DNA from 3 places in the Micromonospora sp. NPDC050686 genome. Region 2 is predicted to be linked to each of the others. Evidence: riboswitches for the same ligand, from Rfam matches in the RefSeq annotation. Region 2 holds a riboswitch; each other region holds the start of a gene.
What was found. Region 2 has a riboswitch for cyclic di-AMP ahead of AB0H57_RS10045 (transglycosylase family protein). Riboswitches for the same ligand answer to the same signal wherever they lie in the genome.
Positions count from the first base shown of each region.

Region 1: another riboswitch for cyclic di-AMP. It lies ahead of AB0H57_RS10360 (NlpC/P60 family protein); the one in region 2 lies ahead of AB0H57_RS10045 (transglycosylase family protein).
Region 3: another riboswitch for cyclic di-AMP. It lies ahead of AB0H57_RS05105 (hypothetical protein); the one in region 2 lies ahead of AB0H57_RS10045 (transglycosylase family protein).

Region 1 is NZ_JBFAID010000010.1:31,749-39,447, forward strand. It holds gene AB0H57_RS10345 ((Fe-S)-binding protein) at 1-570, shown strand, start outside; gene AB0H57_RS10350 (NlpC/P60 family protein) at 903-1,916, shown strand; gene AB0H57_RS10355 (N-acetylmuramoyl-L-alanine amidase) at 1,978-4,011, opposite strand; cyclic di-AMP (ydaO/yuaA leader) riboswitch at 4,249-4,386, shown strand; gene AB0H57_RS10360 (NlpC/P60 family protein) at 4,398-5,432, shown strand; gene dcd (dCTP deaminase) at 5,507-6,085, opposite strand; gene AB0H57_RS10370 (pyridoxamine 5'-phosphate oxidase family protein) at 6,164-6,712, shown strand; gene AB0H57_RS10375 (zinc metalloprotease) at 6,779-7,699, opposite strand, start outside.
Region 2 is NZ_JBFAID010000009.1:83,743-91,441, reverse strand. It holds gene AB0H57_RS10060 (styrene monooxygenase/indole monooxygenase family protein) at 1-918, shown strand, start outside; gene AB0H57_RS10055 (DUF998 domain-containing protein) at 959-1,657, opposite strand; gene AB0H57_RS10050 (L,D-transpeptidase family protein) at 1,872-2,633, shown strand; gene AB0H57_RS10045 (transglycosylase family protein) at 2,766-3,488, opposite strand; cyclic di-AMP (ydaO/yuaA leader) riboswitch at 3,489-3,660, opposite strand; gene AB0H57_RS10040 (toll/interleukin-1 receptor domain-containing protein) at 4,128-4,661, opposite strand; gene AB0H57_RS10035 (helix-turn-helix transcriptional regulator) at 4,912-6,174, opposite strand; gene htpG (molecular chaperone HtpG) at 6,404-7,699, opposite strand, start outside.
Region 3 is NZ_JBFAID010000003.1:270,532-278,230, reverse strand. It holds gene AB0H57_RS05130 (heavy metal translocating P-type ATPase) at 6-2,276, opposite strand; gene AB0H57_RS05125 (hypothetical protein) at 2,294-3,274, opposite strand; gene AB0H57_RS05120 (cation transporter) at 3,309-3,518, opposite strand; gene AB0H57_RS05115 (metal-sensitive transcriptional regulator) at 3,669-3,968, shown strand; gene AB0H57_RS05110 (YibE/F family protein) at 4,286-5,623, shown strand; cyclic di-AMP (ydaO/yuaA leader) riboswitch at 5,790-5,920, shown strand; gene AB0H57_RS05105 (hypothetical protein) at 5,925-6,944, shown strand; gene AB0H57_RS05100 (carbonic anhydrase) at 7,061-7,699, opposite strand, start outside.

The sequences.
Region 1 (7,699 bases), on a different contig from region 2:
CTGGGCAACGAGTACGGCCAGCTCGGCGGCGAGTTCGAGGTGGTGCACCACACCCAGCTCCTGGCACACCTGGTCAGCACCGGCAAGCTCACCCCGGTGCAGCCGGTCGACGGTGGCGTCACCTACCACGACCCCTGCTACCTGGGCCGGCACAACCGGGTCTTTGCCCCGCCGCGCGAGGTGCTGGGCAGCGCCATCGGAGGCGGAGCCGGAGATGGCCGGGGTGGCGCAGCCATCGGTTCCGGCGCAGGCCGCGACAGCGGCCTCATCGAGATGCCGCGCAACAGCGAGCGCTCCTTCTGCTGCGGCGCCGGCGGTGCCCGGATGTGGATGGAGGAGAAGATCGGCAAGCGGATCAACGTGGACCGGGTCGAGGAGGCCATGGCCACCGGGGCGAAGACGGTCGCCGTCGGCTGCCCGTTCTGCTCGACGATGCTGAACGACGGGGTCAACGGCAAGGGCGCCGGTGAGCAGGTCGAGGTCGTCGACGTGGCGAGCGTGCTGCTCCGCTCGGTCCGACCCGCGGGGGCCCCGGGCGACGAGAAGGAGAGCGAGCCGGTCGCCGGCTGAGGCCGTACCCCCGAGACAGCGCAACCGACGACGGCGGCGGCACCCGGCAGGTGCCGCCGCCGTCCTCGCGTCGGGTCATCCAGCAGGAACAGTTCCCCGGCGAGGGGTTTGGCGTCCCATCGGCCCACGGCAGTCCGAGCAAGTATTCATTTCCATCGCTGGCCAATAAATGAATACCGTTTGTGTGCAAGTCGTTGCGTAACGCTGACACCGTAATATCTCGTCTTGATTCCGACCGTCCCCTTCCCTAATGTTGGGCACCGACCGCTGCGGTAGTCGGCCTCGATCCCCACCCGCGCGAGGCGCCCGGCGGAGTTCGTCAAAAGGAGTCGGTGCCGGTGGCGACCATGCCCCCTCATCGTCACGCGCCCGTCCGCCCCGGCGGTCCCGGTCGCGCGCGACGTGTCACACACCGTCTATTCGTGCTGCTCGCGGCGGTGCTGGTCGGCGCCGGGGCGCTGACCGCGCCCGCATACGCCGAGCCCTCGGTGGACGAGATCGAGGCCGCGATCGACAAGCAGTGGGAGCAGCTCGAACCGACCATCGAGAAGTACAACGAGGTTCGGTCCAAGCTGCGGGTCAACCGCAAGAAGTCGGCGGACCTGGCGAAGAAGATCCAGCCGCTGGCGCTGGAATCCGAGCTGGCGATGGGTCGGGTCGGCCAGCTGGCCTCCCGGCACTACATGTCCGGCCCGGCGACGGACATCGGCGCCCTGCTGGTGGACACCCGGCCTGGTCAGCTCGCCGAGCAGCTCACCATGCTCGACCGGCTCGCCGCCCACGAGCGCAAGCAGATCGAGGGCGTGCTCGCCGTCCGCGACAAGTACAACGCGCAGAAGCAGAAGCTGGACACGCTGATCGCGTCGCAGGTCGAGCAGGAGGCCGAGCTGGCCGCCCGCAAGAAGAAGATCGACGCCGAGATCAAGCGGCTCAAGGCGTCGATGCCGAAGACCACGGTCAGCGTCTCGGGCTGCCCCACCATCAACGGGGTGGTCTCCGCGGCGGCCCGCACCGCGATCCGAGTGGCCTGCCAACAGGTCGGCGACCCGTACGTCTGGGGGGCCACCGGCCCGAACTCCTTCGACTGCTCGGGCCTGACCCAGTACGCGTACAAGGCGGCGGGCATCCGCCTGACCCACTTCACCGGGGCGCAGTGGAACGAGGGCCGTTCGGTGTCCCGCTCCGAGGCCCGCCCGGGCGATCTGGTCTTCTTCTACAGTGACCTGCACCACGTCGGGCTCTATCTGGGCAACGGCACCATGGTGCACGCGCCACGCACCGGGAAACCGGTCCAGGTCAGCAGCATCAACAACCAGCCGATCGCCGGCTTCCGCCGGGTCACCTGAGTAGTCCGCGACATCCGAAGGGCCCCGACGCGTTGTCGGGGCCCTTCGTCGTTGCCGCGTTCTACTGCGGCGCGCCGACCGCGGCCGGCAGGATCTGCACGTCGGCCAGGTCGGCGTACATCACCCGGTGGCCGAACTGGAGCTGGACGTACCGGTTGGCGCCCCGGACCACGGTCCGGTCGCCGGGTGCCGAGCCGTCGAACGAGACCGCCCGGTAGTACTCGCCCGGCAGCACCCCGCCGAGCGCGTACCGCTGGCCGGCCGCGAACGTGTACTGCAACGGCGTGACGGCCTGGTACGGGATGGTGGCGGGGTACGCCGCCCGCTCCGGGTAGGCCCGCCCGTACACCGGGATGGTGGCCTTCCCCGGCCGGGGGGTGACCACGAAGCCGTTCGCCCACTTCGCCGTCGGCGCCGAGGCCGGGTTGTGGAACCAGGCCTGCTGGCCGAGATACCAGATCGCCGTCCAGTCACCCTGGATCCCCGCGAGGGCGTACGTCTGGCCGGCCGAGGCGCGGGCGCCGTGGTCGGAGACGTACATGGTGTTCGGGGTGCCGTCCGGGCGCAGCCCGAGGTCGTTGACCAGCGGCGCGTCCGCCCTCGGCGCGGTGCGCAGGAGGACCGAGGAGGAGCCGCGCAGCGGGCACGGCTCGGCCGGCGGCGGCGGATCCGGGACGCCCGGGGGCTGCTGGTTGCAGCCGGTGAACGCCGGCCGGTTGGTGGCGTGGTCCGGGTCGATGGTGACCAGGCCGGTGCGCGGTGTGCCGGTGCCCTGGAACGGCGCCTTCATCAGGTCGAAGTAGTGCGACCAGTCCCAGTACGGGCCCGGGTCCCAGTGCATGTCGGCGACGTTGCCGGGAAGGATGCCGGGGACGTTGTCGTGGCCGAGGATGTGCTGGCGGTCCAGCGGGATCTGGAACCGCAGCGCCAGGTGCCGGACTAGCTTGGCCGAGCTCCGGTACATCGCCTCGGTGTACCAGGTGCCGTGGCCGGCGAAGCCCTCGTGCTCGATGCCGATGGACTTGGCGTTGACGTACCAGTTGCCGGCCTGCCAGCCGACGTCCTTGGCCTTGATGTGCTGGGCGACGTAGCCGTCCACCGAGCGCAGCGTGTAGTGCCAGCCCAGGTAGTCGGCCCGCTTGACCAGCCCGACGCTGGGACCGAAGTAGCCCTCGGTGTCGTGGATGATGATGTATTCGATCTTCTGCTGGGCCGGCCGGTTGCCGAGGTCGTGGTTGCCGTAGTCGATGTTGCCGTTCTTGTCGACGTACTCGGCGTACGGGGCGGGGATCCACTCGCAGGCGAGCCGGACCGGGCACTCCAGCCCGTCCGGCCGCTCGGCGCGGCGCAGGCCGAGCCGGTGCAGCCCGGACTGGTCCGGCGCCACCGCCGTGGCGGCGAGGGTCACCCGCTGGCCGTCGTCGGTGGTCCGGCTGGCACCCTGACCTAGCTGGTCGTACACCTCGTCGGCGAAGGCCGCCGCCGCGTCCTCGGTGTCCGCGCCGGAGTACCGGGCCACCGCGCCGTACCAGGCCGCCGGGTCGCTGCCGGCCCCGACCGGCCCGCCCAGTTCCTGCTGGTACGAGGCGAGCAGCGCCGCGCCGCCCCGGATGTTCGCGGCGGCATCGGTCCGCAGCGTCTGCACCGGGATGCCGGTGAGCGTGGCGGCGGCGTCGACGGTCTGCAGGGCGGCCCGGGGCAGCACGTCGCCGGCGGGTGCGGCGGCGACGGCCGGATCCAGGGTGAGCGGGCGGGACTCGTCGCCACGCGGGTCCTCGTCGGAGTCGACGTGCGCGCTGGACGGGGTCGAGGCGACCTGCTCGGCGTCGGTCAGGTGCATCGGCCCGTAGCCGCCGCTGGTGCTGGGCATGCCCGCGTTGGTGTCCCAGCGGGACTCCAGGTAGGAGACGCCGAGCAGGACGCTGCGCGGCACGCCGTACTCGTCGGCCGCGGCGGCGTACTGCTGCTGCCGGTCGGCGGGGTCGGCGCGGGACGGCTCGGCGGCGACCGGGCCGGTGGTGGCGAACGCGGTGGCCGTCGCGACGGCGGCGGCCAGCAGTATCCGTCTGCCCGACGGCGGGGGTGTGCGGTGCATCGAACCTCCAGACAGGGATGGGGGTCACTGCGTTTCCACCCTCACTCCCGGCGCGGCCTGCGGTCAATAGCTTTCCGCAAGGTATTCGGATACGAAAAAAACCTTCACCGTCCCACGGTCGCGGTGGCCGATTCGGGTACGGAGTGTCACGGCCGGGTGAGTTGCGTCGCGGTGACGGCGATCCCTACTCTGGTGAATCGTCGACCGGTAGGTGCACCACCCAACCCGGGAGGTGACGGTCGGACACCGCCGAGTCGCCTCCGGGCGAGCCGGGGACCCAGGTACGCCGGGGTGAATCCGCAGCCACTGCGGTAGGGCGACCCCTTCCCGCCCGAACCCGTCAGCTAACCCGGTAGGCGGTCGACGTGAAGGAGTACGGAGCCCCGGTGGCACGCCATGCCCCGCGGCCGCTGTCGGTCCGGCCGGTTCCCGGCCAGCCGACGGGCGCGCCGCGTACACACTGGTCCCGCTTCACCACCGCAGTCGCCGCCCTGGTCGGCGTCGCCGCAGTCCTGACCGGTGGCGCCACGGCGGCCCACGCCGAGCCCTCCGTGACCGAGATCGAAGGCCGGATCGACCGGGACTGGAACCGGCTCGAACCGATCATCGAACAGCACAACGCCACCCGCGTCGGCCTGGCCGGCAAGCGCCGTCAGGCGCAGGCGCTCGGCAAGCGGATCGAACCCCTCCAGCTCCAGGTCGATCTGGCGATGGACCAGGTCAGCGGGCTGGCCGCCGAGGCGTACAAGGGCGACAACGTCGCCACCGTCAACGCGCTGCTGGGCAGCCGATCACCGAGCGAACTGGTCGACGGCCTGGAACTGCTCGACCGGTTCGCCGACCGGCAGCAGCGGCAGATCCGCGGCGTGGCGGAGCTGCGGGACAGGCTGGCCGCGCAGAAACGGTCGCTGGACGAGCTGATCGTCCAGCTGAGCCGCACCGAAGCCCAGCTCGCCGCGAAGAAGCGGCAGATCAACGCCGAGATCGACCGGCTGCAGAAGCTGCGCCTGCAGGTGTACGGCAACGGCGGCGGCGGCCCGCTGCGTCCCGCCCCCTGCCCGGCCGCCTGGCCCGGCGGCGACGCCGGCGCCGTGGTGAAGTTCGCCTGCGCGCAGATCGGCAAGCCGTACGTCTGGGGCGCCGAGGGGCCCAACTCGTACGACTGCTCGGGGCTGATGCTCGCCGCGTGGGCGAAGGCCGGCGTGTCCCTGCCGCACAACGCCCGCCAGCAGCGCCGGGTCACCGCCCGGGTCAGTCGCGCCGACCTGCGCCCCGGTGACCTGGTCTTCTACTACGCCGACCTGCACCACGTGGGAATGTACGTCGGCGGCGGCTGGGTGGTGCACGCCTCCCAGGCCGGCATGCCGATCAAGATGAAGCGCGTCGACGACGGCCCCGTCAACAGCTTCGGCCGGGTGTAAGGCGGGGCCCCTGCTTAACGCATTCGGTATAGGAAGGGGCGCCGCTTGACACCTCGCCGAGGCGAGTGAGCGGGTCAGCGGGTGGGCCAGGTGCGCCACTGCTGCCAGGAGCGGCTCGGTGTGGGGCCGCGTTGGCCCTGGTAGCGCGAGCCGTACACCTCCGAGCCGTACGGGTGCTCGGCCGGTGACGAGAGCCGGAAGATGCACAGCTGGCCGATCTTCATGCCGGGCCAGAGAGTGATCGGCAGGTTGGCCACGTTGGAGAGTTCCAGCGTGACGTGGCCGGAGAAGCCGGGGTCGATGAACCCGGCGGTGGAGTGGGTGAGCAGGCCGAGCCGGCCCAGGCTCGACTTGCCCTCCAGCCGGCCGGCGAGCTGGTCGCCGAGGGTGACCACCTCCAGCGTGGAGGCGAGCACGAACTCGCCCGGGTGCAGCACGTACGGCTCGCCGTCCGGCACCTCCACCGCGGAGGTCAGGTCGTCCTGCCGCATCGACGGGTCGATGTGGGTGTACAGGTGGTTGTTGAAGACCCGGAAGAGCCGGTCCAGGCGTACGTCGATGCTGGACGGTTGCACCAGTGTGGGCTCGAACGGATCCAGCGCGAGCGTGCCCGCCTTGATCTCGCTGACCAGGTCGCGGTCGGAGAGCAGCATCGCACCACCATAGCGATCGGTGCCGGCGACCTGCGTGTCGGACTGCGCGTTAGCACATCTGTTCGATAGAATGTCGGCATGGCTTCCTGGTCCGAATTCGCCACTGACGAGCCCCGCCTCGCCGACGGGATCCGCCGTCTCTTTCAGCAGTACGGGTCGGGCTTCGGCTACCTGGCCACCGTCCGCGCCGACGGCGGGCCCCGCGTCCACCCGGTCGCCCCGGTCATCACCGACGAGGGGCTGTTCTGCTTCGTCATCAACTCGCCGAAGCGGCGTGACCTCGAACGCGACGGCCGCTACGCACTGCACTCGTTCCCGCCCGAGGAGACCGACGACGAGGCGTACGTGGCGGGTCGGGCCCGCTCGGTGACCGATCCGGGCCGGGTGGCCCGGGTGGCGCTGGCCGGCCGGGCCGCCGCCCAGGTGGACTGGCGGCTCTTCGAGTTCACCGTCGACGTCGCGATGCTCACCCGGCGGGACCAGGCTGCGTCGGCGGCCGGCCGTCCCGCGGTCCAGGTGTGGCTCGACCCGTACGCCACGGTCGGTCAACCGGCCTACCGCCCGGTCGTGACGGAGGGTCGCCGCGGTGGGCGGCACGGGTTCGACACCCGCCGGTCGGCGGCCTGACCCGGCGTACGTGAAAAGGTGCCGGCTCCGTCGACGGAGCCGGCACCTTTCCTGGCGCTCGGGGGGTTACGCCGCGCGGTAGGCGTTCCACGCGGTCAGCATGCGGTCCGCCTGACCGGGGGTGAACTGGTACATGCACGAGTCGTAGGTGTAGTCCATGAAGTTGGTGATCGGGTCCAGGCCGGGGGCGGAGCAGGTGTCCCGCCCGGTCGGGCACTGGTACGCCGGCGACGACTCCGCCGGGGTGTCACTGACGCTGTCGCCGGAGCCGGAGCAGCCGCCCTGGAAGGTGTGGTAGAGGTTCAGCCAGTGGCCGATCTCGTGGGTGCCGGTGTCGCCCTGGTTGTAGTTGGTCGCGGTGCCGCCCGGCAGCGACTCGTTCAGCACGACCACGCCGTCCATGCTGTCGAGGGTGCGCTTCGGGAAGGTGGCCCAGCCGAGCAGGTTGTTGCTCAACTGGCCCAGGTACATGTTGAGGGTGTTCTTGCCGCCGGTGCGGAGGCTGGTCTTCATCTGCCGCTCGGCCGAGGAGCCCTGCGTGATCTGGTACCACGACGAGTTGGTGACGCGGTTGACCTTCTGGAGCTGGAAGCTGAACGCGGTGGTCGCGCCGCCGGTGGCGCCGCTGTACGCCTGGTTCAGCACGCTGATCTGCGAGGTGATCATCGAGTCGGGAATGTTGCCGCCGGCCCGGGTGCTGTCTCGCTGGATCACGTGCACCACGACCGGGACGGTCACGGTGGCGAGTGGGGCGACGGCGTTCGCGCCGGTGCGGGTGTTGGCCCGCTCGCGCAGCGCGGCGGCGAGGTCGGCCTCGCGGTCACGGAGCTGCGCGGCGGTCAGCTCGTTGGGGTCGAGCTTGGCCGAACCGCCCTTCTTGACCCGGGCGTCGGCGTGGCCCGAGTGCTCGCCCGCGGGCTCCGCGCACGCGTTGTCGGGAGCGGCCGAGAAGGCCGAAGCAGCGGGGACGACGCCCACCGCGGCGGT
Region 2 (7,699 bases):
GCGGCCTGGCTGGAGCTGTTCGAGGAACGCGGCGGCACCATCCACTACCAGGGAGTGACCACCGCCGACCTGGACGGCCTGACCCGGCTCGGCCGCTACGACCTGACGATCGTCGCAGCCGGCAAGGGCGACCTGGTGGGCGTGTTCGCCCGCGACCCGCAGCGGTCCGTGCACACCACCCCACAACGGGGTCTGGCCGTGGCGTACGTGCACGGGATGGCGCCGGATCCGCTGCTGCCGGTGCCGCACGTCAGCTTCAACGCCGTACCCGGGCTGGGCGAGCTGTTCGTCATCCCGGCGCTGACCCTGTCCGGGCCGTGCGAGATCCTGTTCTGGGAGGCGGTGCCGGACGGCCCGCTGGACCTGTGGCGGGACCGGCTCGACCCGGCCGACCACCTCAAGGCCACCCTCGACCTGGCCCGCCGCTACACCCCGTGGATCTACGAGCGGTGTCGGGAGGTGGAACTCACCGACGCCCGGGCCACCCTGTCCGGCCGGTACACGCCGACGGTGCGCCTGCCGGTGGCCGAGCTGCCGTCGGGCGGCGCGGTGCTCGGCATGGCCGACGTGGTGGTCGCCAACGATCCCGTCACCGGCCAGGGCAGCAACACCGCCGCCAAGTGCGCGGCGGCGTACCTGCGGTCGATCCTGGAGCACGGCGACCGGCCGTTCGACCGGGAGTGGATGACCCGGACCTTCGAGCGGTTCTGGTTCGACACCGGCCGGGCGGTCACCGCCTGGACCAACGCGATGCTGCAACCGCTGCCGCCGCACGTGCAGCAGGTGCTGGGCGCGGCGGCCGGCAACCCGACGATCGCCCGGCGCTTCGCCAACGGGTTCAGCGATCCCACCGACTTCGACGACTGGTTCATGTCCCCCGACCGGGCCGAACGCTACCTCGCCGAGGTCGCCGGCTGAGCACCGCGCGTACGGTGCCGTGGCCGGGTGGACCGGCCGGTCACGGCACCGGGCGGCCCTCGGTGGGCACCCGCGCGGCCGGCACGGCGGTCGGGTCCACGACGCCGACGGCGTCCCGGACGATCGCCTGTCCCTTCGCCAGCCAGGCGACGCCGAAGGCGAGCACGGCGACGATCTCGCACCACAGCAGCGGCCGCACCGCGTCCCGGGTGGCGGCCGGCAGGGCGTTGCTGGCCAGCGCCAGCCCGACGGCGACGAGGATGACCACCCCGCAGCCGCGGTAGAGCGGGTCGCGGCCCGGTTTCTCGGCGGCCAGCCGGGGCCGGCTCGGACCGCTGCGGGCGAACAGGAAGCAGAACGCGGCCAGCAGCAGGAACAACGCGGCGGCGAAGACCTGGTGCAGCCGGCCGATCAGTCGGTCGGTGGCGTCCGCGCCGGCGGTGGCGGCGGGCAGCAGCGCCACCAGGATGGACAGCGCCCCGGCGATCGTGCTGAGCACGTCGTCGATCCGGGCGTAGCGGTAGCAGAGGAGGAAGACGCCGATGGCGCACATGCTGCCGACCAGGACGTCCCGCACACCGGTGTGGTAGTAGGCGCTGATCGAGTCGAGCAGCACCAGCCGCCCGGCGCGTACGGCCTCGCCGGCGATCAGCAGGAACGGCAGGGCGATGCCGAGCACGCCGACGCCGAGGCGCAGCCGGCGCACGGTGAGCGCATCCTGTGACGGCCTCACGGGCATGACGACTCCTCCCGGCCGGCCGGTTCGTCCGGCCCATCCTCCCGGCCGGCCGGCTCGTCCGGCACAGTCCGACCGAAGTTGGACAGATCCACGATAACGGTTCGAGAGTGGACCCCACGGTCTTGCCCCGCCGGACTACGGTTGAAACCGGGCTCCGATAATCTCCCGGGCGACCGTCGTCCGGGTGTGTCCACCACGGGGTAAGGAGATCGACATGTCGCCCCCCACCACCCGCACCCGCCGGGCCGCAGCGCTGGTCGCGCTCGCGGTCGCCGGGAGCATGTTCGTGCCGATCGGCGCCGCCCAGGCGGCGCCCCGCGAGCAGTCGCCGGCCGCCCGGCAGCTGACCGCGCCGGTCACCACCGGTGTCGTCACGACGGTCAACGCCAGTGCCACCCTGGCGCTGGCGCAGCCCACCCTCAAGCAGGGTGCCCGCGGCACCGCGGTGACCAGCCTGCAACGCCGGCTGGTGGCGCTGCACTACGACGTCGGCGCGGTCGACGGTGTCTTCGGGTCGTCGACGTTCCACGCGGTGGTCGCCTTCCAGAAGGTGAACGGCCTGTCGCGCGACGGCATCGTCGGGCCCAGGACCTGGGCGGCGCTGAGCAAGCCGGTGGTCCCGAAGCCGCGATACAAGCACTCCGGCCTCTCGCTGGAGGCGAACCTGTCCAAGCAGGTGCTGTACCTGGCCCGCAACGGGCAGGTGATCCGGATCCTGGACGCCTCCGGCGGCAAGGCCAGCACCCCGACCGTCCGGGGGAACTACAAGATCACCCGACGGATCGACGGTTGGCGGCAGAGCGACCTCGGGTTGCTGTGGCGGCCGAACTACTTCTACCGGGGCTACGCCATCCACGGCGCCACCTCGGTGCCGGCCTACCCGGCCAGCCACGGCTGCGTACGGGTGACGGTGCCGGCGATGAACCGGCTCTGGGGCACGATCAAGGTCGGCCTGCCGGTGCACGTCTACGCCTGAGCGCCAACTGCGACGAACGCCCGGCCGGGAAACCCCGGCCGGGCGTTCGTCGTCGTGCCCGCCCCGCACGGCGTGAGCCGTACGCGACGCCGGCCGGCCCCCGAACCGGGGAGCCGGGCCGAGCCGACAAGATCAGAGGCTGAGCCGCTGCCCCGGGAAGATCAGGTCCGGGCTGCCGCCGATGACGCGCTTGTTGCGCTCGTACAGCGCCTGCCAGCCACCCGCCAGGTCGCGGGCCGTCGCGATCTGCGACAGGGTGTCACCCGGCTTGACCAGGTAGTTGCCGCCGGTCGACATGGACCGAGCCGGCGCCGAGCGCCGCTCGGTGCCGCGCAAGGCACGCTGCTCGCCGCGGTCCTGACGTGAGGACCTCTTCTCGGTGCGGTGCTCGGACTTGCGCTCGGACTTCTGCGCCGACCTGCGCTCCGACTTGGTCTCGGAACGATTGTCGGACTTCGCCGAGTAGCTCTTCGTCGAGCCGCCCTTCTTGCCGCACGTCGGCCAGGCGCCGATGCCCTGACCCTTCAGCACCTTCTCGGCGACGGCGATCTGCTCGCTGCGGCTGGCCAGGTCGGCCCGCGCCGCGTACTTCTGACCGCCGTAGCCGTTCCAGGTGCTGCGGGAGAACTGCAGGCCACCGTAGTAGCCGTTCCCGGTGTTGATCTTCCAGTTGCCGCCGGACTCGCACTGGGCGATCGCGTCCCAGTTGACGCTGGCCGCCTGCGCCGCGGTGGCCGGTCCGAACAGTGCCATGGCGCCGGTCACCGCACCTGTGGCGAGCGCCCCCACGGCGACCCGGCCGGTGACCTGACGCGTGTTGGCCCGACGGTGACGGGCCTGGTATTCAGTTGCCATCTGTCGTTTCCTCCACGCCGACGAGGTGAGCTGTCGGGTTCGGGCCGAGGAGCCCGGCCGCCACAGGCGGCTTCACCCCGAGGTGCCGTGCACCGGAGAACGTTGGGTCCCCCGCTCCATGCCTGAGGTCCAGGTACCGACGGCCGGCGGCAGGATTGGGCGTTACCGACCGTGGTGTCCGCGAGGAGCGGACCCATCCGACGTTAGGAACGGTTGGTGCCGATTGCCCACTTCTTGTGAAGTTCTTCACCCGGAAGGGCGATCGGGCGCTTCCCGGGTTGCGCCGGTGCGCAAAGGGTGGATGATGCCGCACCCCTGGCGTCCTTCCTGGACGGTGAACACCTGCGGTGAGCTGGGCGGATGCGGTCGGCCACGAGGCGGAGGGCGGCGTCGCCGTCCACCTGGCGCACCGGCCGGCGCGCCTTCCCCGCCGCACCGGCACGTTCCTCCGGGCGCCGGGACCGGAGGGCCGCCTCGCGCCGCCCTCACCACCGCCGCCCGGCCGGAAGGGTCACTGTCCGTAGGCGACTACGGAGTCGCTCTCGCCTTTGCGGTGACGGCTCTGCTGGTGTCCGGAATGGATCCTGGCGACGCAGTTCCCCCGGTGCGCCGCAACCGGCGCCCGCCAGCAGCCGCCGGTCAGGGGGCGGGGTGCGCGGCGCCGCGCAGCACCGCCGCCGGCACCTGCGGAGAACGCCGTACGGCGAGGTCGGCCGGCAGCAGGGCGGACACCTCGGCGACCAGGGCGTCCAGGTCCGGGCCGGCGGAGTGGCTGCGCACCCGCACCCCGGCCCGCTCGCACAGCCCGCGGATGTCCTCCGGCACCGCCGGCGGGTCGGGCAGCGGGGTGTCCCCCAGTAGCACGGGGACCACCGGGATCTCCCAGCGCAGCGCCCGGCGGATCTCTCGGCGCACGTAGTCGCGCGGGTCGTCCAGCCGGCGCCTGCCCTGGTCGTCGAGCACGCTGAGCCAGTACGGGCCGATCAACGTCAGCAGCACGTGGCTGCCCTGGAGCCGGGTCCACAACTCCGGCGGGAAGGCGGTGCCCGGGCGTACCGACCGGTGGTCCCTGAAGACGTGCCGGGCCCCGAAATCGGCGCGCAGCCGCTCGTCGATGAGGTCGGCGCCGAACATCGCGTCGTGCGTCCGATAATTGACAAAGATTCCTGTCATCTGACAGCTCCCGCCTTCACAGACGCGTTCCCTCCGGACCGATAATGGTCATCGGGAAACGTGAGCCGCATTCATCGGACCGCGCTGCTCACGTTCTCGAGAAGTACCGGCGGAAAACGCCCGTCGCTGGCAGGATATCCCTCTCCCCCGGTCACCGCGGGCGGACCGACAGAAATCAGCACACGGGAGACTGCCGACCGGGTAGCGGCGTAGTGCTCGCCCTCCCGGTGCACCAGGGCCCGCCACCAGGTCAGCGCGCGGGCGCCACCCGCAGGGCGGTGGTCAGCGCCGGCATCAACTGCCGGACGGCCTCGTCGTCGCGCCAGCGCCGCACCACCCGATTCAGTTGGCGCAGGTCGTAGCGGGCGGTGGCGGAGTCCACCGACCGCACCGTCTCCAGCGCCGGGCCGACCACCGCGGCGGCCCGGTCCAGCTGCCGCTGACCGGCCAGGGCCAGCGCCAGCCGGGCCGCGTACCGGGCACGGGCGCGCTGCGCGGTGGGCGGCAGCAGGTCCAGTTCGGCGCCGAGGATCGCCGCCGACTCGTCCAGCCGGCCCAGGTCGTGCAGGCTCCACGCGGTGACGAAGCGCATCGGATCGGGCGCGCTGGTGCTGCCCAGCACGGGCTCGTCGTCGTCCCCGACCGCCTCGGCCAGCAGGTCGGCCGCCTCGGCCAGCGCCCGCCGGCAGCCGGCCTCGTCGCCCATCAGGGCGTACCCCTGGGCCTCCCGCTGCGCGGCCAGGCCGCGGGTCCGCGCGCCGCACCGGGCCGCCCGGGCCTCCTGGGCCAGCTGCGCCGCACCCAGCGCGTCGTCCCGGTACAGGCAGAGCTCGGCCCGCCGGACCAGGGCGTACGCGCGCAGCTCGTCGTTGCCGCCGGCCACCGCCAGCTCTACGGCGTGGTCGGTCCACCACGCCGCCGCCGCGTCGTTGCCCCGCTCCTGTGCCATCCAACCGGTGTACTCGGCGATTCGGGCGGCCAGCCGCAACGCCTGCTGGCGCACCGGCGGGCGGGACGCCTCGGATAGCTCGCGCAGGAAGCCGGTGGTCGAGACGAGCATCGGGCCGAGCGCCGCGGGCCGGCTGGTCTGGCCGAGCAGGCGCAGCTGGTCGAACCAGGCCCGCACCAGCGGCAGCGCGGCCCCGGCCTCGCCCGTGCGGTCACCGGACGAGGGGCTGGGGCCGACGCCGGTGAGCCCGGCCAGCAGGTACGCCGACACCCCGGCGGGGCTGAACGCCGCCGCATCCGTACCGTCCACCGCCACCGTCCACGCCTGTGCGGGCGGCGGGGCGGACGCCCGCGGGCCCGGCCGACCGGGAACGAGCCGCGTCAGGGCGCCATCGGCGGCCAGCGCGACGTCGCAACTGCGCGCCAGCGGGCCGCTGGGCCGCTTCGCGCCTGACTCGATCTTGCTCAGGTGCGATTTGCTGTACCGCACCCGCTGGGCCAGATCGGTCAGCGACAGCCCGGCCGTCTCCCGGCGCCGACGCAACTCGGTGCCGAAATCATCCATCGTCCAGGCCCCCTCGTCACGCCACCGGCCACCGTTTCCCACGTCCGGCCGGAAATGGCGCGGACAACCGCCGTCGGCGAATGCGAAACAGTGACCAGGATCGTTGACGGAAAAACACAATAGGGCTGTCGGCTTCACGACGCACTGCCCGGAATTCGATCACGACCGGCCGGACGACCGGTGCCGGGTGGCCGGCAGGCGCGCCGCGCCGGCCACCCGGACGGTGCCGTCAGAGCGTACGGGCGAGCCGATCGGCCAGCAGTCGGGTGAAGCGGGACGGGTCGGCCAGCTCCCCACCCTCGGCGAGCAGCGCCAGCCCGTAGAGCAGCTCGGCGCTCTCGGTCAACTGCGTTCGGTCGCCGTCGGAGTCGTACGCCTCGCGCAGCCCGGTCACCAGCGGGTGCCCCGGGTTGAGCTCCAGGATCCGCTTGACCTGCGGCACCTCGTGCCCCATCGCCCGGTACATCTTCTCCAGCGTCGGCGTCATGTCGTGCGCGTCGCCGACCACGCAGGCCGGCGAGGTGGTCAGCCGGGTGGAGAGGCGCACCTCCTTGACCGAGTCCTGCAGCGCGGTGCCCATCCAGTCGAGCAGGTCGGCGTACTGCTTGCGGTCCGCCTCCTGCTGCTCCTTCTCCTCGCCGGTGTCCAGGTCGACCTGGCCCTTGGCGATGGAGCGCAGCTGCCGGCCGTCGACCTGGCCGACCCGCTCCACCCACACCTCGTCCACCGGGTCGGTGAGCAGCAGCACCTCGTACCCCTTGGCCCGGAACGCCTCCAGGTGCGGCGAGTTCTCCAGCATGGTCCGGGACTCGCCGGTGGCGTAGTAGATCTCGCTCTGCCCGTCCTTCAGCCGCTCCAGGTAGCCGGCGAGGGTGGTCAGCTGCTCGGGGTCGTGGGTGGAGGCGACCGAGACGACGTCGAGGATCGCGGACTGGTTGTCCGGGTCGTCGATCAGTCCCTCCTTGACGACCGAGCCGAACTCCTTCCAGAACGTCAGGTAGCGGTCGGCGTCCCGCTCCCGCATCTCCTTGACGGTGGCCAGCACCTTCTTGACCAGCCGGCGGCGCACCACCCGGATCTGCCGGTCCTGCTGGAGGATCTCCCGGGAGATGTTCAGCGAAAGGTCGTGGGCGTCCACCACACCCTTGACGAAGCGCAGGTAGTTGGGCATCAACGCCTCGCAGTCCTCCATGATGAAGACCCGCTTGACGTAGAGCTGCACGCCGCGGCGCCCCTGCGGGGAGAACAGGTCCAGCGGGGCGTGCGAGGGCAGGAACAGCAGCGCCTCGTACTCGAAGGTCCCCTCGCCCCGCATGTGGATGGTCTCCAGCGGGTCCGCCCAGTCATGGCTGACGTGCTTGTAGAACTCCTGGTACTCGGCCTCGTCGACCTCGCTGCGCGGCCGCGCCCACAGCGCCTTCATCGAGTTGAGGGTCTGCGTCTCGGTGCTGGTCGCGCCGTCCTCCCCCGGCCGTTCCACCGTCATCCGGATCGGCCAGGCGATGAAGTCCGAGTATCGCTTGAC
Region 3 (7,699 bases), on a different contig from region 2:
ATTCCTCACACAGCGTCATCACCGACCGGCCGGAAGCGGCGCAGCCGGAGGCTGTTGGCCACCACGAATACCGAGGAGAACGCCATCGCCGCACCGGCGATCATCGGGTTGAGCAGCCCGGCGGCGGCCAGCGGCAGGGCGGCCACGTTGTAGGCGAACGCCCAGAACAGGTTGCCCTTGATGACCGCCAGGGTGCGCCGGGATAGCCGGATGGCGTCCACCGCCGCGGTCAGGTCGCCCCGGACCAGGGTCAGGTCGGACGCCTCGATCGCCACGTCGGTGCCGGTGCCCATGGCCAGGCCCAGGTCGGCCTGGGCCAGCGCGGCGGCGTCGTTGACCCCGTCGCCGACCATGGCGACCGTCCGCCCCTCGGCCTGGAGCCGCTTGACCAGGTCCACCTTCTCCGCCGGCAGTACCTCGGCGATCACCCGGTCGATGCCCAGCTCGGCGCCGACCGCCTCCGCCACGGTGGCGTTGTCGCCGGTGAGCAGCACCGGGGTCAGGCCCAGCCGGCGCAGCCCGTCGACCGCCGCCCGGCTGGTCGGCTTGACCACGTCGGCCACCGCGAGGACGCCCCGGGCCCGGCCGTCCCAGCCGGCCACCACGGCCGTCCGGCCGGCGGCCTGCGCGTCGGTCACCGCCCGCGCGACCTCCTCGGGTACGTCCAGACCCCGCTCGCGCAGCAGCCGGAGCCGGCCGACGGCCACCTCCCGGCCGTCCACCCGGCCGGTGACGCCGAGCCCTTCGGCATTGGCGAAGCCGGTGACGGCCGGCAGCTCGCCCGCCTCGGCGGCGCCCGCCGCGACGGCCCGGGCGATCGGGTGCTCGGAGCCGGCCTCCGCCGCCCCGGCCAGCCGGAGCAGGTCGGCCCGCTCCTCGCCGGCCGCCGGCAGCACGTCGACCAGGGTCATCCTCCCGGTGGTGACGGTGCCGGTCTTGTCCAGCACCACGGTGTCGACCTGGCGGGTCGACTCCAGCACCTCCGGGCCCTTGATCAGGATGCCGAGCTGGGCGCCCCGGCCGGTGCCGACCAGCAGCGCGGTCGGCGTGGCCAGGCCCAGGGCGCACGGGCAGGCGATGATCAGCACGGCGACGGCCGCGGTGAACGCGGCGGTCGGGCCGGACCCGATGCCCAGCCACCAGCCGAGGGTGCCGGCGGCCAGCGCGATGACGATCGGCACGAAGACGCCGGAGATCCGGTCGGCGAGGCGCTGCACGGCGGCCTTGCCGGTCTGCGCCTCCTCCACCAGCTTCGCCATCTGGGCGAGCTGGGTGTCCGCGCCGACCCGGGTGGCGGTGACCACCAGCCGCCCGCCGGCGTTGACGGTGGCGCCGACCACGGTGTCCCCCGGGCCCACCTCGACCGGCACCGACTCGCCGGTGAGCATGCTGGCGTCGACTGCCGAGGTGCCCTCGTCGACCACGCCGTCGGTGGCGACCTTCTCGCCGGGGCGCACCACGAACCGGTCCCCCACCGCGAGCTGGTCGACCGGGATCCGGGTCTCCACGCCGCCCCGCAGCACCGCGACGTCCTTGGCGCCCAACTCCAGCAGGGCGCGCAGGGCGGCCCCGGCGGTCCGCTTGGACCGGGCCTCAAAATAGCGCCCGGCCAGGATGAACGTGGTCACCCCGGCGGCGGCCTCCAGGTAGATGTTGCCCGCGCCGCCGCCCCGGACCACGTCGAAGCTGAACGGGTGGGTCATCCCCGGCATCCCGGCGTCGCCGAGGAAGAGCGCCCAGACCGACCAGCCGAACGCGGCCACGGTGCCGAGCGAGACCAGGGTGTCCATGGTGGCCGCGCCGTGCCGGAGGTTGACCCACGCGGCGCGGTGGAACGGCAGGCCGCCGTAGACCACCACCGGGGCGGCCAGCGTCAGCGACAGCCACTGCCAGTAGGTGAACTGCCAGGCCGGCACCATCGCCAGCAGGACCACCGGCACGGTCAGCGCCACCGACACCCACAACCGGGTACGCAGGCCGCGCAGCTCGTCCACCGGTTCGGCGGTCGGCTCGCCCGCTCCGGCCCGGGTGGGCGGCGGCGGCAGCACCGCCGTGTAGCCGGTCTTCTCCACCGTGGCGATCAGCGCGTCCGGGGTGACCTCGTCGGCGTACCGGACGGTGGCCTTCTCGGTGGCGTAGTTGACCGACGCCTGCACGCCGTCCATCCGGTTGAGCTTCTTCTCGATCCGGGCGGCGCAGGACGCACAGGTCATCCCGCCGATCGCCAGCTCGATCACGTTCGGGGCGACCGGCAGGGACTTCGCGGTCGTGTTCATCGCGGACCTCCTCGGCGTCAGTTGTGCCCGTGGCCCGGGGTGCCGTGGCCGGCTTCCGGGGTCGGCTCGGTGGTGGGGGCAGCCGGCGCGCCGGTCGCCGGGACGCCCGGGTCCCCGGCCACGACCGTGAACTCCGCGGTGTGCACCGCGTCGCCGTGCCGGAAATCCAGGTAGAGCCGGTAGGTGCCGGCCGAGGGCACCTCGGCGGAGAAGGTGACCGCCGGTCCGGCCGGGGTCCGGCCGTCGCCGGGCGCGCCGTGCGGGTGCACGTGCAGGTACGCCAGGTCGCCCTGCCGCAGCGCGACGAGGTGACCGTACGCGCCGAGGTAGGGCTGCAGGTCGGTGACCGGCTTCCCGTCCCGGCTGACGCTCACGGTCAACTCGCTGGTGCGGCCTGGGCGCGGCGTACCGGTCAGGGTGACCGTGTAGCCGTCGACGGTGGCGGTGGTCGCCGGGGCCGGCAGCGGCCGGGACTCCAGGGCGCCGGGGACGGTGACGTCGACGCCGAGCGTCAGCGGTTCGGCGCCGGTGGGCGTGAAGTCGGCGAAGGCCCGCCAGACGCCGGGGCCGGCCAGTGGCGAGGCGACCCGCCAGCTGCCGTCGTCGGCCAGCTCGGGGTGCACGTGGCGGAAGCCGGACAGGTCGCGGCGGGCGACGATCAGGTGCATCCGCTTGTCGTGCGCCACGTCGTAGCGGGTGACCGGCCGGCCGTCCGGGCCGGTGATCCGGAAGGCGAACTCCCCGGTCGGGGCGCTCACCGGTTGCATCGTGTAGCCCTGGTCGGAGACGAGCAGTCCGCCCGGGAGGTGGTTGTCGGTGGGGGTGCCGGCGGTGCCCTGGTCGCCACCGGATTCGTGGCCGGCGCCCGGTTCCGTCGGGTCGTGGCGGGTCTCGGCGGCGGGGGTGACGGGGTCGGTCAGCTGACCGACCCCGTACGCCGCGCCGAACACCGCCGCGAGGCCGAGGGCGAAGCCGCTCAGCTTGGTCGCCGTGTTCATCGTGGACCTCGGTTCCTTCGGGTTGCCGGAACCGTCACGCCCCGACGAGGTCGTACCCGGCCTCGTCGACCGCGGCGCGGACGGTGTCCGGGTCCAACGGGTGCTCGCTGGTGACGGTGACCTGGCCGGCGGCCAGGTCCACCTGGACGTCGTCGACGCCCGCGATCGCGCGCAGCTCGGTGCTCACCGAGTTGACGCAGTGCCCGCAGGTCATGCCCTGCACCTGGTACGTGTTGGTGATCATCGCCGTTCCCTTCCGTCGCTCCCACCATATACCCCCTAGGGGTAGCAGGCCGGGAGATGCCCGTCACGCCTCCGGTACGCCTACCCGGTGGGGGTATTGCGGCACGACGGACCGTACCATACCCCCAAGGGGTACGCTATCCTGGCAGCCATGACCGCACCGACCACCCCGACCCGGGGCTACACCGCCAGCAAGGACCAGCTGCTCGCGCGGCTCCGCCGCATCGAGGGCCAGGTCCGCGGCATCGAGAAGATGGTCGAGGACGACCGCTACTGCATCGACGTGCTCACCCAGATCTCCGCCATCCAGGCCGCGCTGGACAAGGTCGGCCTGGGGCTGCTCGACGGGCACGCCCGGCACTGCATGCACGAGGGCGCGGTCGAGGGGCGGGCCGACGAGATGGCCACCGAGATGATGGCGGCGGTCGGCCGGCTGATGAAGCGGGGCTGACCGCCGCGCGTCGGGTGCCGCCCGGGCCGGAGTCGACCCGGGCGGCACCCGCCCGCCTCACAACCGGTCGAGGATCTTCCGCATGGTGCCGGTCTCGGCCTGCCGGGTGGCCACGATCCGGCCGGCCAGCGCCTTGGCGTCCGGGTTCACCCCATCGGCCTGCTCCGATGGCCCCGCCGGTTCAACCGGAGGCCGGACCGCCCGCGAACTGCAGTCGGACCCGGCGCCTTGGTTACCATCCGGGGCGTTCATCCGCGACGGTTGAACCGTCCGGGCCATCGGGCCGTACCCAGCACCGGATCGTCAGGAGACTCAGCATGGGCGCCGACCACCCGCGTACCGCCCCGCCCGCCCCACCGGGCGTGCGGCGGATCCTCGTGGCGACCGTGGTCCCGCTGTTCCTGCTCACCGTGATCGCCGCGGTGGTGCTCTGGCCCCGCGACGCGCCAAGCGGCGAGCCCGCCGCCGAGGTGCCCCGCTACCAGGGCACGGTCACCCGGGTCGTCAGCGAGTCCTGCCCGCCGGCCCCGGACACGCCAGAGGGCGGGCCGGACGGTGGGCAGCGCCGCTGCGGCACGGTCACCGTGCGGGTGGCGCAGGGGCCGGACGCCGGCCGGGAGGTCCAGACCCCGGTGCCGGACGGCCCCGGCGCGCCGACCGTGACCGCGGGCGACGAGATCATCCTGGTTCAGCTGACCGACCCGGCCGATCCGCAGGCGAGCCGCTACGACATCGCCGAACACCAGCGCGGTACGCCGCTGGTCTGGCTGGTGGTGGTCTTCGCCGCCGCCATCGTCGCGTTCGGGCGGTGGCGCGGGCTGGCCGCGCTGGGTGGCCTCGCCGCGAGCTTCGCCATCCTGCTGACCTTCGTGCTGCCCGGGATCGGCGCCGGCCAGTCGCCGCTGCTGGTCGCGGTCGTCGGCTCGGCACTGATCATGTTCGTGGTGCTGTACCTCACCCACGGGATCACCGCGCAGACGTCGGTCGCCGTGCTCGGCACCCTCGGCAGCCTGGTGCTGACCGGTGTCCTCGGCGCACTGGCCACCGGGGCCACCCACCTGACCGGGTACGGCAGCGAGGACGCCACCACGCTCTCCATGTTCCAGCAGGACGTGGACCTGCACGGCCTGCTGCTCGCCGGGATCGTCATCGGCTCGCTCGGCGTGCTCGACGACGTGACCATCACCCAGGCGGCGACCGTCACCGAGCTGGCGCACGCCAACCCGGAGCTGTCCCGCCGGCAGCTGTACCGGGCAGCCACCCGGGTCGGCCGGGCGCACATCGCCTCCGTGGTCAACACCATCGTGCTGGCGTACGCGGGCGCCTCGCTGCCGTTGCTGCTCCTGCTGGTGGCCGACTCCCGGCCGGTGGGCCAGCTCCTCACCAGCGAGTTCCTGGCCCAGGAGATCGTCCGCAGCACGGTGGCGACGCTGGGGCTGGTCGCCGCCGTTCCGCTCACCACCGGCCTGGCCGCGCTCGTCACCACCGCCGGCCGGCGGGCCGGCGGGTCGACACCGGCCGCGCCCCCGACCCGCCGCCCGCCGACCGACCCCGACGTCGCGCTGGAGGCGCTCGGCGCCCCGCGAACATCGACCACCACCACGCCCCCGGGCCGGTGGCCCGATCCCGGAAGGAGCACGGACGACGCATGGTGACACCGCAGAGCGTGACGGACCACGCCGCCACCCATGTCAAACGTGTCACTGGTTACCGCCCTCGATTCCGAAAATACGGCTTTGGTCGGGTTCCGGACGTAGCTCACCGGCCCGGCTCTCGGGTAACCTCGCTGCCGGTCACCGCCGAAGGCGCGCAGCGGCGCCTGCGGTGCCACCGCCCAATCGCCGCTCGGCGAGCCGGGGAACCAGGTACGTGGGGTGAAGCCGCGCCAGCGGCCGGGGCAACTTCCGTCCCGAATCCGTCAGCTAACCCGGTCGGCGGTCGAGGGAAGGGAACACTGTGACGGCACCCCTGCGCCACTGGTTGACACCGGTGGTGGCCGTGCTCACCGCACTCACCATCGTCACCGGGCCCCTCCCGGCGACGGCCGCCCCGAACACCCCCAAGCCGTCCGGGCACGAGGAGGACAACGATCCTCCGCTCCTCAACGACGTGCTGGAGCAGACCAACCGGGGCTACTTCCGGGCCAAGGCCAAGCTGGCGAAGTCCAAGCAGCGTCAGCTCGCGCTCGCCCTCGAGGTCCGCCGCGCGCAGAGCGAGCTGGACCGGCTGACCCCGCAGGTGGGCAAGATTGCCGCGCAGTCGTACCGGACCGGGCGGGTGGGCGCGATGGCCGTCCTGCTGGACAGCAGCAGCCCGACCTCCTTCGTGAAGCGCGCCGCGGTGCTCGACGAGATCAACATGGTCAACGAGCGGAAGCTGGCCGAGGTGACCGAGGCCAAGCGGAAGGCCGAGGCGGCCAAGCTGGCCCTCGACGCCGAGGTGCGCGAGCAGCAGCGGCAGACGGCCATCATCGCCAAGCGCAAGGCCGAGGCGGAGAAGTCGCTGGAACTGGTCGGCGGCAAGGGCTTCACCGGGGGCCTGGTCTCGGCGACCTCACCGGTCGCCCGGGTCGGCCCCGGACGGACCTCCGACGGGGAGTGGCGTCGCGAGTCGTGCAGCGAGTCCGACCCCACCACCTCGGGCTGCGTCACGCCGCGCACGCTGCACATGTACAAGGAGGTCAAGCGGGCCGGCTTCGACCGGTTCGTCGGCTGCTACCGCTCCGGCGGGCCGTGGGAGCACCCGAAGGGACGGGCGTGCGACTGGTCGTTGCAGAACCGCGGCTTCAGCCCGTGGCACAACAAGGACACCCGGACGTACGGCAACAACCTGGCCGCCTTCCTGCTGCGCAACGCCGACCGGCTCGGCATCTACTACGTGATCTGGAACCGGCAGATCTGGTTCCCGGCGACGGGCTGGCGTTCGTACAGCGGCCCGTCGGACCACACCGACCACGTGCACGTCTCCCTGCTTTAGCGCGCCCCGCGTAACCCGGGCCGTCCCGCCGCGTGCGGGGCGGCCCGCGTCGTGCCGGGCCTCGGCGCGCAGCCGGGGCCGGCCGGACGACGCGCTCCGGGCCGTCGGCTCGGGCCTCAGCCGGCCGAGGGCGCGACCGGGTCCACCGGCCGGGCCTGGGCGGGCGCTTTCGCCGCCGCGGCGGCCGGCACCTCGGCCACCGTCCGCACCGCGCCGGCGCTCAGCCGGTACGACATGCCGACCACCGCGCACCGGCCGGCCGCCACCGCGGCCGCCAGGGCGGCGGAGTTCGACACCAGGGCCTCGACGGTCTGGGCGATGTGGATGTCCACGATCCCGTCGATGTCCTCGACGCCCCGGTCGGCCGCCTGCCGCAGGCTGGGCAGCACGGCGTCCACCACCGCGCCCAGGTGCCCGGGAGGCGGCGTACCGGTGCGGACCGCCTCGCGGGCCGCCTGGACCGCGCCGCAGGAGTCGTGGCCGAGCACCACCACCAGCGGCGTGCCGAGGATGGTCACGGCGTACTCGACGCTGCCCAGCACCTCGGGCCCGGCGGTGTGCCCGGCGGTGCGGACCACGAAGAGGTCACCCAGGCCCCGATCGAAGATGATCTCGGCGGCCAGGCGGGAGTCGGAGCAGCCCACGATCACCGCGAACGGATCCTGGCCGCCAGCGACCGCGGTGCGGCGGTCGGCGTCCTGGTTGGGATGGCGCGGCGACCCGGCGACGAACCGTCGGTTGCCGGCGCGCAGCTC